2 regions of the Promicromonospora sp. NPDC059942 genome follow, and region 1 is predicted to be linked to the other one. Evidence: riboswitches for the same ligand, from Rfam matches in the RefSeq annotation. Region 1 holds a riboswitch; the other holds the start of a gene.
The links. A riboswitch is a leader RNA that binds a small molecule or an ion and turns the genes downstream of it on or off. The one in region 1 is predicted to bind S-adenosylmethionine.

Region 1 (5,620 bases):
GAGCCGCGGGCCCGGGGGCGGGGGCGGCGACGGCGGCGGGCGCGGCGATCGTCGCGCCCGCGGCACCGATGCCGAGGACGACGGCGCTACGCAGCAGGTCGCGCCGCCCGAACGCGGCGTGGCTGTCGGGACTGCAGTCGGTGGAGCTGTGGTCGTGTTCGTGCACGGTGGGGCCTCCACGGTTCGGTCGCGCTGTGACGTGCCGATTTCATCCGTAGTATCGGCCGCTCTGCCGACCGGCGGGTACATCACACCCACCCCATCCCCCACACAACATGCCCGCCCAACCCGTTGAGTGCTGGCTATTTGTTGGTTTCGGGCGCGGAAAGCAACAAATAGCCAGCACTCAACGAAGGGGGTTAGGCGGCGGCTCGGCCCGTTAGGCCCACTCGGTCCAGGAGGTCCAGGGCCGGGCGGTGCTTGTTGAACGTGTAGACGTGCAGGCCGGGCGTGCCGGCGTCGAGCACTTCGCGCGCGAGCGCCGCGGAGAACTCGATGCCGTGCGCGTGCTGGGCCTCGGGGTCGACGGCGCCGTCGGGCGCGGTGAGCCGGTCGAGGTCGCGCAGGAGGTCCGCGGGCGCCGCCACCCCCGTGAGCTCCTGGACGCGGCGCAGGCGGCGGGCCTCGGTGGTGGGCAGGATCCCGGCCAGGATCGGGATGGTCACGCCCTCCGCCCGGGCCGCCTCGACGAACCCGGTGTACGAGTCCGCGCGGTAGAAGAACTGGGTGATCGCGAAGCTCGCGCCCGCCTCCTGCTTCTCCAGCAGCCGGCGCACCTCCTGCTCGCGCGTGGTGCCGGCCCCGGGGTTGCCGTCCGGAAACGTGGCGACGGCGATGGCCAGCGGCCGGGCGGCCGAGCGCAGCGCCGTGCTGACGTCGGCGGCGCACCGCCGCTCGTCCACCTGCCGCAGGAGCCGCACGAGGTCCACGCTGGAACGGACGCCGTCGGCCGGGGGGCGCCAGTCCGGCTCGTCGCGCGGCGGGTCGCCGCGCAGGGCGAGGAAGGAGCGCACCCCGGCCTCGAGGAACTCCTCGATCACCGCGGAAACGTCCTCACGGGACGCGCCCACGCAGGTCAGGTGGGCCACCGGGAGCACGGGCGTGCCACGCAGCAGGGTCGCGAGCACCTCGCGCGCGGTGGCCCGGTCGCCGCCGGCCGCCCCGTAGGTCACGGAGACGAAGTCCGGGCGGGCCGCCACGAGCCGCTGCGCCGTCTCCCAGAAGTTGGGCGCGGCATTCGGCCGGCGCGGAGGCATCAGCTCGAACGACACCGTCGGGCGGTGCGGGTGTACCTCGGCGACCATGGCTGCTCCATCGAACCTGGCGTGAGCACCTTGCGTCCCTCGCGCCGCGGCGACGCGGCGGAAGGTCGGCAGGTTGCTGCGGTGTCAGGGAGCCAGGACTCTCGACCGCTCTGGATGGGGTTCGCCACCATGCTAAGCGACCGTCCAGCACTGGGACAGAATTCGTCCGGAGGTCGAGACGGCCCGGTCCACGGTGTGTGGACCGGGCCCGCCCGCTACTTCACCGACCCGGCCACCAGGCCGCCCACCAGGCGCTTCTCGATGATCATGAACAGGATCACCACGGGCACGATCGCCACGACGGACACCCCGAACACGTACTGCCAGGACGTCTCGTACTGGCCCACGAACTTGGTGAGCGCCACTGACAGCGGCTGGTTGCCCGCCGTCGTCAGCAGCACCAGCGAGGCCGCGAACTCGTTCCAGGAGGCGACGAACGTGAACACGACCGCCGTCACGATGCCCGGCCAGACGAGCGGCAGGTTGATCTTGGTCAGGACGGCGAACGTCCCGGCGCCGTCGAGCTGCGCCGCCTCGTCGACCTCCTTGGGGATGCCCGCGAAGAAGCTGTGCATGATCCAGACCGCGAACGACAGGTTGAACGCGGCGTTGACCAGGATCATCGCGACCCACGTGTCGAGGATCCCGATGGCGATGAACTGCCGGAACAGACCCGACGTCAGCACGGCGGGCTGCACCATCTGGGTCACGATCACGAGGAACAGGAAGAACAGCCGGCCCGTGAACCGGAACCGCGCCGTGTAGTAGGCGGCGGGCAGCGCCACGGCCAGCACGAGCAGCGTGGCGCACAGCGAGATCACCAGGGTGGAGATCAGGTTCTGCGCCAGCGGCGTCTCGGGCGTGGACCACATCGTGACGTAGTTGTCCCAGTGCCACTCCGTGGGGAAGTAGGTGGGGTCGACCGACCTGATCTCGGCCTTCGTCTTCACGGAGCCGAAGAACATGATCAGGTACGGCAGCAGGAAGACCACCAGCACCACGAGCCCGGCCAGCAGCCGGAGCAGCAGCGACCCGAGCGGCACCTGGTCCGTCGTGTACTTCCGCACCCGCCTCCGGTTGTCCGACGGCGGCCGGGCCGCGCTGTGCGCGGTGGTCCCCGGGTCGGTGATCGCGGTCATCAGACCTCCTCCAGGGGGCGGACGACCCGCACGTAGACGGCGACGATGGCGATGACCACCAGGAACGCGATGACGGACAGCGCGCTGGCCAGGTCGATCTGCCGCTGGTTCTGCATGTACTTGAAGATCATCGTCATGACGGTGTCGGCGTCGTACCCGGGGATGGACCCCGTCATGACGCGCAGGATCGGCAGCGAGTTGAACACGTTGATGATGTTGATCAGCACCGCCACCGAGATGGCGCCCCGCAGCTGCGGCAGCACCACGCTGAAGTAGGTGCGCGCCCCGCTCGCCCCGTCGATGCGCGCGGCCTCCACGGTCTCGCCGGGCACCGTCTGGAGCCCGGCGAGCACCGTGTAGGTGGTGAACGGCAGCGACACGAACACGGCGACCGCCATGGCCCACGCGAACGCGGTGCCGGGGTGGCGGGTCCAGCCGTAGCCCTCCGGCGTGCTGATCAGGCCGACGTCCACGAGGAACGAGTTGATGATGCCGAAGTACGGCTCCAGGCCGTAGTGCACCACGAGCGTCGTCATGACGACGCTGGAGGCCCACGGCACGATGACGGCCATCCGCACCAGCCTGCGGCCGGGGAACGCCTTGTTCAGCAGTGCCGCGAGCGCCAGCGACCCGATCAGGGTGCAGGCCACGACGACCACGACCCACACGACGGTGCGGCCGAGGATGGGCCAGAAGTACTGGAAGCCGATGACCGTCGCGAAGTTCGCGAGGCCCACTCCCCCGTCGTCCAAGCCGCTCTGGCTGATGTCGCGTGTCGAGTTCCAGAACATCAGGCCGACCGGGAACAGGACCACGGCCGCAATGAGTGCGACCGCGGGCCCGATCCACGGCAGGGCCTTCAACAGGTCCTTCACCAAGTTCCCCGTGCTTTCGGTTCGGCGTTGCGTGTGGTCAGCCGTGCCGGGCACGGCGGTCGGTGCGGGGCGTCAGCCCGCGTCGACCTGTCCCTGGATCTCGGTCAGGACGTCCTGCGCCGACTTCTTCCCGTCGAGCTGGCCGAAGAGGGCCTTGAACGCGGAGTCCGCGGCCTGCCAGTCCGGGTTGGTGCTCGGGTAGAACTGCGCGTCGGGCAGCACCTCGAGGAACGGTGCGAGCGCCTCCTCGCCGGCGAGCTGCTCGGAGCCCGAGAGGGTGGTGGGCAGGAAGCCCTCGGCCTGGACCCACGGCACGTAGACGTCGGCGGAGTAGAAGTAGTCGAAGAAGGCCGTGATGGCCTCCTGCTTGTCGCCGTCGTTCTGGAACGCCATGAGGTGGTCGGCCACGCCCAGCGTGAACGGCGAGCCGTCCTCGGTGGGGATGGGGTGGATCGAGTACTCCAGGTCCGGGTTGTCGGACTCGATCTGCCCGACGCTCGGCGGCAGGCCGATCTGCATGCCGACCTTGCCCTGGACGAAGATGTCGAACAGCGGGCTGCGGTCCGTCGCGCCGGCGTCGGCCTGCGTGGCGCCCTCGTCGATCATCTTCTTGGCGAACTCGGCACCCGGGAGGTTCTCGGGGGTGTCGATGGTGATGGCCTCGGCGTCGCCGAAGGTTCCGCCGCCGCCCCACAGCCACACTGCTGCCTCGGCCTGCGCCTCCTCCGAACCGAGCGGCATGCCGTAGCCGGCCACGCCGCCGCCGAGCTCCGAGACCTTCTTGGCGGACTCGAGCAGTTCGTCCCAGGTGGTGGGGACCTCGGCGCCGGCCTCCTCCAGGAGCGCGTCGTTGACGAACAGCGCGCGGGCGGAGGCGATGAACGGCAGGCCGTAGGTGGTGCCGTCCACCTGGGCGTTCTCCAGGAACGTGGGCTGGAAGTCGGCGTAGGTCTCCTCGGAGGTGACCTCCTCGACCGGGTACAGCAGCTCGTCCGCGGCGAAGCCGGCGAAGGGGCCGCCGTTGTAGATGTCGGGTGCGTCGCCGCCCTGGATCTTGGTGGCGATGACGGACTCGAGGTTGTCCCAGGACTCGACCTGCAGGTTGACGTCGATGTCGGGGTTCGCCTCCTCGAATCCGGCGATCACGTCGTCCCAGTTCCCCTGGGTGGCGTCGGAGTAGCTGGGGACGAGCAGGTCGAGAGTCGTCCCGTCGCCGGTCGCCTCCCCGCTGGACCCGCCGAACCCGCAGGCCGTCAGTCCGGTCGTAGCGGCGAGCGTGATCGCCATGATCCCGCCAAGCCTCTTGTACTGCGCCATTGCCGTCCCTCTCCTTCGTGGTGGTGCAGGTCACGTTTTCACTCGGGTCGGAATCTGTCAATGGTTCTAACAAACCTGTGACACACGGGTGACACAGCGTTTCCAGACCTGCCCCTGGGGCAACCGAGAGGGAGCAAGAAGGGCCGCAGCCTGCGGCTGCGGCCCTTCTCCTGGTGTGTCTCCGAGCCGACGACGAAGCACGCCGACCCTGGTGATCAGCAGCCGCATCCCCCAGGGACGCCCTGCGCGATCCAAGCCTGCGAATCGGCAAACCGGGAGGTCCCGGGGTAGGTGACCTTCCACCATCCCTTCCGGGACGTGACGACCGTCGAGATTCGAGCGTCGGACCCGATCCTCAGGTCCCGCACGAAGGTGGCGCGCTTGTCTCCGTACGGGCCGTCGGCGTCGAACGAGAGGATCGCGGCGCCCGAACGGAGCCGCAGCCACGACATGGATCCGTCATCGGCGATCCGCATCACGCGCGTCGTCGCATTGATCCGCGCGGGTCGGCCGTCGGTCGCCTGCGTCGAGATGGACCCCTCGGTCCAGGTGCTGCGCCGGAACTGCACCGTGTTGGCGTTGTTCACGTCGATGTGGTGCCGGACCCTCGTCCCGTCGGGCTTGCGCACCACCGTGAAGATCTCGACGCCCGCGCGGTAGGTCCCGGGGTCGATGGTCCCGGTGAAGTTGATGCTTCCCCGCGTGAGCATGCCGGTGCTGCTGGTGCGCTTCAGCTCGATGGTGCGCCTACGCACCGGCTGGCGGTCGATCTTCTGGAGCGTGACCTGAGCCTCGGCTCCGAGCAGGGTCCCGCCGGACGCCTTCAGCGCGACGGAGTACCTGAACTTGGCGGACGCGGGGTTGAGTTCCGGGTAGGAGACGCTGCCGTCGATGGTGGCGCCTCGGGCGAACATCGACGTGGTGACCGTGGTGCCCTGGCGCTTGTGGACGTCGACCACCGGCAGCGACGCGGCCTGTGCCGCCG
Region 2 (5,620 bases), on a different contig from region 1:
GTCGTGCGGCACGTGCAGCAGCGACGTCGAGGTGCCGACGGCCACTGCCTCCGCGCCCAGCTCGGCACCCAGGCCCTCCAGGAGGGTCAGGCGGGCGTCGAGGTCGGCACGCCAGATGTTGTGGCCGTCGATCGCGCCCGCGACCAGGGTCTTGGTCTCCAGGCCGGGGACCGGTCCGGTCGGCGCGGCACCGCGCACCAGGTCGATCGCGATCGCCTCGACGTCGGTGCCGGCCAGCAGGGCGAGCCCGTCGCCGGCCTCGCTGCGCAGGTCGCCGTACGGGGCGGTGACCAGGATCGCGGGGCGCTCGGCGGCGACGCCGTCGGCCCCGGGGGAGAGCTCGGTCGCCAGCGTGGCGTAGGCCCGGCGGACGGCGTCGGCCACCTCGTCGAAGGGGACGTCCAGCAGGTCCGTGACCAGGGCCGGCTCGTCGAGCTGCACCCAGGGTGCACCCGCGGCGGCGAGCGCGCGCAGCAGGTCGGCATAGGCGGCGACGACGTCGTCCAGCCGGTCCAGGGGGCGGAAGCCCTCGGGGGAACCGTCCGCGGGCTTGCTCAGGAGCAGGAACGTCACCGGGCCCACGAACGCGGGGCGGGTCACGACGGCCTGGCCGCCGTCGGCCGGCTGCGCCAGCTCGGTGAACTCGCGCACGGCGCGGTCGTCGACGAACCCGATCGGGGTGTCCGGACCGATCTCCGGGACCAGGTAGTGGTAGTTCGTGTCGAACCACTTGGTCATCTCGAGCGGCGCGTTGTCGCCCTCGCCGCGCGCCACCGTGAAGTAGGCCGAGAGGGGCAGGCGGCCCCCGTCCGCGGTGAGCCCGGCGAACCGGTCGGGCACGGCGCCCAGCAGGGCGACGGCGTCGAGCACCTGGTCGTAGTACGAGAACGAGCCGGGGACGGCAGCGTTGCCGGCGTCCAGGCCCAGGTCGACGAGGCGGCGGGCGGTGGTCAGCCGCAGGTCGCGGGCGGTCGCCTCCAGCTCGTCGGCGGTGGTGCGGCCGGCCCAGAAGGACTCGACGGCGCGCTTGAGCTCGCGCCTCCGGCCGATGCGCGGGTAGCCCAGGATCGTGGCGGTGGGAAGGTGCGGGTTCGTGACTGCCATGCGTATCAGCTCCATCGGACCTGGCGTTAGCACCTTGCCCCGAGATTGGCGCCTCGGAGGTAGGTTGCTGCGGTGTCGTGGAGCCAGGACTCTCGACCGCTCTGGATGATGAGACTTGATCGTAGGCATGCCCGGGATGTGGTCGGCAAACCGTCCACGCCTCGGACAAATCGGAGCCATAAGTTTGGTGATGGATCCGCCTGACCGTTTCGGCATCCGGTGATGGATTCTGACGTTCCCCGAGGACCGCACCCAGCGGGCAGCTCCCCGAACAGATCGGAACCACACCATGTCGAAGATCCTGATGGTCGTCTCTGCCGCGAACAGCCTGCGCCTGGCCGACGGCACCGAGCACCCCACCGGCTACTGGGCCGAGGAGGTCGCCGCCTCCCACCGGGTCCTCACCGCGGCCGGCGCCCAGGTCGACGTCGCGACGCCGGGCGGCGTCGCGCCCACGGTCGACGCGGTCAGCCTCGACGAGCGCGGCGGGGTGCCCGCCGCCGACGCCGCGGAGTTCCGCGCCTACCTCGACGGCATCGCCGGCCAGCTCGCCCACCCGCTCACGCTGGCCGACGTGCGCGGCGACGACTACGACGCGATCTACGTCCCGGGCGGTCACGCCCCCATGGCGGACCTCGCGCACGACGCCGACCTCGGCCGACTGCTGCTCGCGGCGAACGACCGGGGCACGACCGTGGGCGCGCTGTGCCACGGAGTCGCCGCGCTGCTCAGCGCCCAGGAGCCGGACGGCACCTTCGCCTACGCGGGCCGGGCGCTCACCTCGTTCACGGACGAGGAGGAGCGCCAGGGCGGCCTCGGCGACGCCGCGCCCTACCTCGTCGAGTCACGGCTGCGCGAGCGCGGCGCCGTCGTCCAGGTCGGCGCACCCTGGAGCAGCACCGTGGTCCAGGACGGCAACCTGATCACCGGGCAGAACCCGCAGTCCAGCGCGGCCGCCGCGGAGGCGGTGCTCAAGGCGCTCGCCGCGCGCTGAGCCCGGCTAGCCTGTGGGCAGGACGACGACGGAGGGGGTGCCGGTGCCGGGTCTCGACCTCCTCGCCACGTTCCTGGAGGTCTACCGCACCGGGTCGCTGTCGGCGGCGGCCGAGCGGCTGGGCGTGAGCCAGCCCGCCGTCACCGGGCAGCTCGCCCGCCTGGAGGAACAGCTCGGGACGCGCCTGTTCGTGCGGTCGCGCCGGGGCGCCGCGCCCACGGAGCGCGCCGTGGCGCTGGCCGCCGAGGTGGGGCTCCACGTGGACGGGCTCCGGACGGCGCTCGGTCCCCGCGACGTCGAGCCGGCGGCGCGGGGGCTTGTCCGGATCGGCGGGGCGGCCGAGCTGATGACGGTGCGTGTGCTGCCCGCGCTCGCGCCGCTCGTACCGCAGGGCCTCCAGCTCCGGACGACGCTCGGGCTCGGCGACGAGCTGCTGGCGGCGCTGGCGGCCGGCCACCTCGACCTGGTCGTGTCCTCGGTGCGCCCGCGGCAGGACGCCGTGGTGGCGACGCCGCTGGTCGACGAGGAGTTCCTGCTCGTCGGGCCCCCGGCCCTCGCCCACACCGTGGACGCGGGGCGTCTGGCAGCCGACCCGGTGGCCGCCCTGGCGCACCTGCCGCTGGTCGCCTACGCGGAGGACCTGCCGATCGTGCGCCGGTACTGGCGCAGCGAGTTCGGCCGGCGGCCGCCCAACACGACGGCGGTGGTGGCGCCCGACCTGCGCGCCGTGCTCGCCGCCGTCACCGGCGGTGCGGGCGTGTCCGTGCTGCCGCGGTACCTGGTCGCGCCCGCCCTGGACGCCGGGCAGGTGGTCGAGCTCCACCACCCCGAGGCGCCCCCGTTGAACACGCTGTACCTCGCGGGACGCCGCGGCGTCCCGCACGGGCCGGCGGTCGCCGCCGTCCGGGCGCGGCTGACCGAGGCCGCCGCGGAGTGGGGGAGCCTCTAGCCGGTCATGTCGTCGGGCCGGTCACGCCCCGGCGCACTCGCCGCTCTCCACCGGACCCGAGAGGCCGACGAGCGGCGGGTATGCCGAGACCCGGAGCTCCCAGCCGGCCGGGTCGGTCGCCGTCACGTAGGAGTCGCCCCCGTGCTCGGCGTGGGTCACGTCCGAGAGCGGGTCGAACCCGTGCTCCTGGAGCACCGGGTCGAGCCCGGCGGCGAGATCGGCGAGGCCGTCGCTGGGCTCGTACAGGTCGCCCTCGCCCAGGCTCTCGGCGAGGAAGAGCACGCACTCGCCGTCCGGCTGCTCGGTGAGGGACGGGAAGCGGTCCTTGGCGGTCCACTCGACCTCCGGGACGGCCTCCTGGAGCGCGCCGAGGACGTCGTCCAGCGCCGCCGTGTACCGCTCGGTCGCGGCCTCGCGTGCGGGGGCCGGCTCCGCGGGTCCGGCCGGGACGTCGGGACCCGCGGAGCAGGACGCCAGCACGGCGGGGAGAAGCAGCACCGCGCAAAGTGCCCGTAGGGGGAACAGGGGCCGCATCCGTCTCCTCGTTCGTGCTCGACGCCGTCGTGCCGGGGACGCTACCAGGCACGACGGCGTCGCGGTCAGAATGTCGCCGCGGATTCCCCGGGCACGCGACGGCTCCCGGCGGTCTCCGGGGAACACGTTGCACAGCCGAGGAGGTAACGCTCAGCTAGCACTGCTACCTCAGCGTTACGCCCTCGGACGCGTGACGTCTTCCCCGAGGCCTGCCGGGTGTGCGTGGGCTGTCGCCCCGAGCGCGACGGCCACCGCCGTCAGCGCCGCGCTCGCCGCCAGGGGCCCGGCGGGCCCGAGCGCCACCACGGCGCTCCCGCCGAGCACCGGACCGGCGAGCGCGCCGAGGTTGAGGGCGACCGTCGAGAACGCGCCGCCCAGGGTCGGCGCGCCGTGGGCCGCCGCCATGGAGCGGGCGATCAGCGTGCCGCCGACGGCGAACGACAGCGCGCCCTGCACCGGCGCGAGCACCCACGCCGCCGCGGGGATCGGCGCGAGCGCGGCCCACAGGACCCATCCCGTGAGCAGGGCCGGGCCGGCGATCACGAGCAGGCGCCCGCCGTGCGCGTCGGCGAGCCGGCCCGCGGCCGAGACCCCCGCGAAGGCGCCCAGGCCGAACAGGGCCAGCACCACCGGGACCAGCGCGGACCCGAGGCCCGCGCCGTCGGTGACGACGACCGCCAGGTAGGTGAACGCGCAGAACGTCGCGCCGTTGACCAGCACCCCGAGCGCGAGGTGGTGCAGCAGGCGCGGGGAGCGCAGCGCGGCGAGCTCGGTCCGCAGGTCCAGCCGGGCGCGCGGCGCCTCGGCGTCGAGCCGTACCGGCGTCAGGCGGACCACGGCGACCAGGGCCGCGGCCGAGACCCCGGCGATCGCCCACAGGGCGGACCGCCAGCCCCAGAGCTCGCCCAGCAGCGCGCCGGCGGGGACGCCGGCGACCAGGGCGAGCGTCGTGCCGCCGAGGATCACCGCCAGCGCCCTGGCCCGCCGCCCGGCGGGGACGACGGCCTGGACCGTCGACAGCGCGACCGCGAGGAACCCCGCGTTGGCCACCGCGGCGAGGAACCGGGTGCCGAGCAGCACGGCGAAGCTGTCGGTCAGTGCCCCGGCGACGTGCGCCGCGACGAAGACGAGCAGGCAGGCGGACAGGGTCCACCGGGGCGGCAGGCGACGTCCGACGGCGGCCGTGAGCGGCGCGCCGACGACCATTCCGACCGCGAAGCCCGAGGTCAGGTAGCCGGCCTGGGCGAGCGAGACGCCGAGGCCGGCGGAGATGCCGGGCACGAGCCCGGCGAGGACGAATTCCGACGTGCCTTGCGCGAAGACCGCGACCGCGAGCACGTAGAGCAGGACAGGCATGAAGAACTCCGAAGGGTGGAGGGAGACGGGTAGGCCGGGACGGCACTACGGGCCCTTCGGATGCGGGTGTTCTCTACCGGGGCATCTCGGGCTACCGGAGTACCGGCAGCCCTGATCTGGATGCTTCGGGAGAACTCATGCGGTGAAGCTAGCAGGTACGGGCAGCGGACGCCGCCATGCGACCTCGCGGTCGAGCTGGCCCGTCGAGCGGAAGAGCTGCACCTGGTGGGCGTCGGGCAGGGCGGCGGCGAGCGCTCGCGTCGTCGTCGGGCCGAAGCCGAGCTTCTGCCAGAAGCCGCCCGACCGGCGGGAGAACAACCAGGCCTCGCGCGCTCCGGCGTCGGCGGCCCGGTCCAGCGCGAAGCGGGCCAGGCGCAGGCCGTCCCCGGCGCCGCGCAGGTCGGGCCGGACGGCGACGCTGCGGATCAGCGTGTGCGCGCCGTCCGCGCCGAGCTCGAAGCCCGTCGTCGCGGTGACCGCCCCGGCGTCGTCGCGCTCCAGCCAGAGGCGGACGGCAGGCTCCGCGAGGGCCGCGACCGTCAGGTCGGCCGTGCGGAGGAACGCGGCCAGGTCGTCGAGGTCGGCGGAGGCGGCGGGGTGGAGCACGCCAGGGAGCCTATCCGGTGGGGTGGCGGGGCGGTGAGCCCGCGGGCCGTCGGGGAAGCGGGGGCCGGGTCACGGCT

Region 2: another riboswitch for S-adenosylmethionine. It lies ahead of metE (5-methyltetrahydropteroyltriglutamate--homocysteine S-methyltransferase); the one in region 1 lies ahead of ACFV9Q_RS12920 (methylenetetrahydrofolate reductase).

What each region holds. Positions count from the first base shown of each region.
Region 1 is NZ_JBHWLR010000007.1:64-5,683, forward strand. Features, by position in the region: partial or broken gene ACFV9Q_RS12915 (hypothetical protein) at 1-166, opposite strand, end outside; gene ACFV9Q_RS12920 (methylenetetrahydrofolate reductase) at 360-1,304, opposite strand; SAM riboswitch class I at 1,309-1,425, opposite strand; gene ACFV9Q_RS12925 (carbohydrate ABC transporter permease) at 1,520-2,443, opposite strand; gene ACFV9Q_RS12930 (carbohydrate ABC transporter permease) at 2,443-3,318, opposite strand; gene ACFV9Q_RS12935 (extracellular solute-binding protein) at 3,391-4,635, opposite strand; gene ACFV9Q_RS12940 (hypothetical protein) at 4,851-5,620, opposite strand, start outside.
Region 2 is NZ_JBHWLR010000003.1:491,368-496,987, reverse strand. Features, by position in the region: gene metE (5-methyltetrahydropteroyltriglutamate--homocysteine S-methyltransferase) at 1-1,104, opposite strand, end outside; SAM riboswitch class I at 1,113-1,216, opposite strand; gene ACFV9Q_RS07255 (type 1 glutamine amidotransferase domain-containing protein) at 1,394-2,098, shown strand; gene ACFV9Q_RS07250 (LysR family transcriptional regulator) at 2,142-3,047, shown strand; gene ACFV9Q_RS07245 (hypothetical protein) at 3,069-3,545, opposite strand; gene ACFV9Q_RS07240 (Cmx/CmrA family chloramphenicol efflux MFS transporter) at 3,756-4,937, opposite strand; gene ACFV9Q_RS07235 (GNAT family N-acetyltransferase) at 5,073-5,543, opposite strand; gene ACFV9Q_RS07230 (hypothetical protein) at 5,613-5,620, opposite strand, start outside.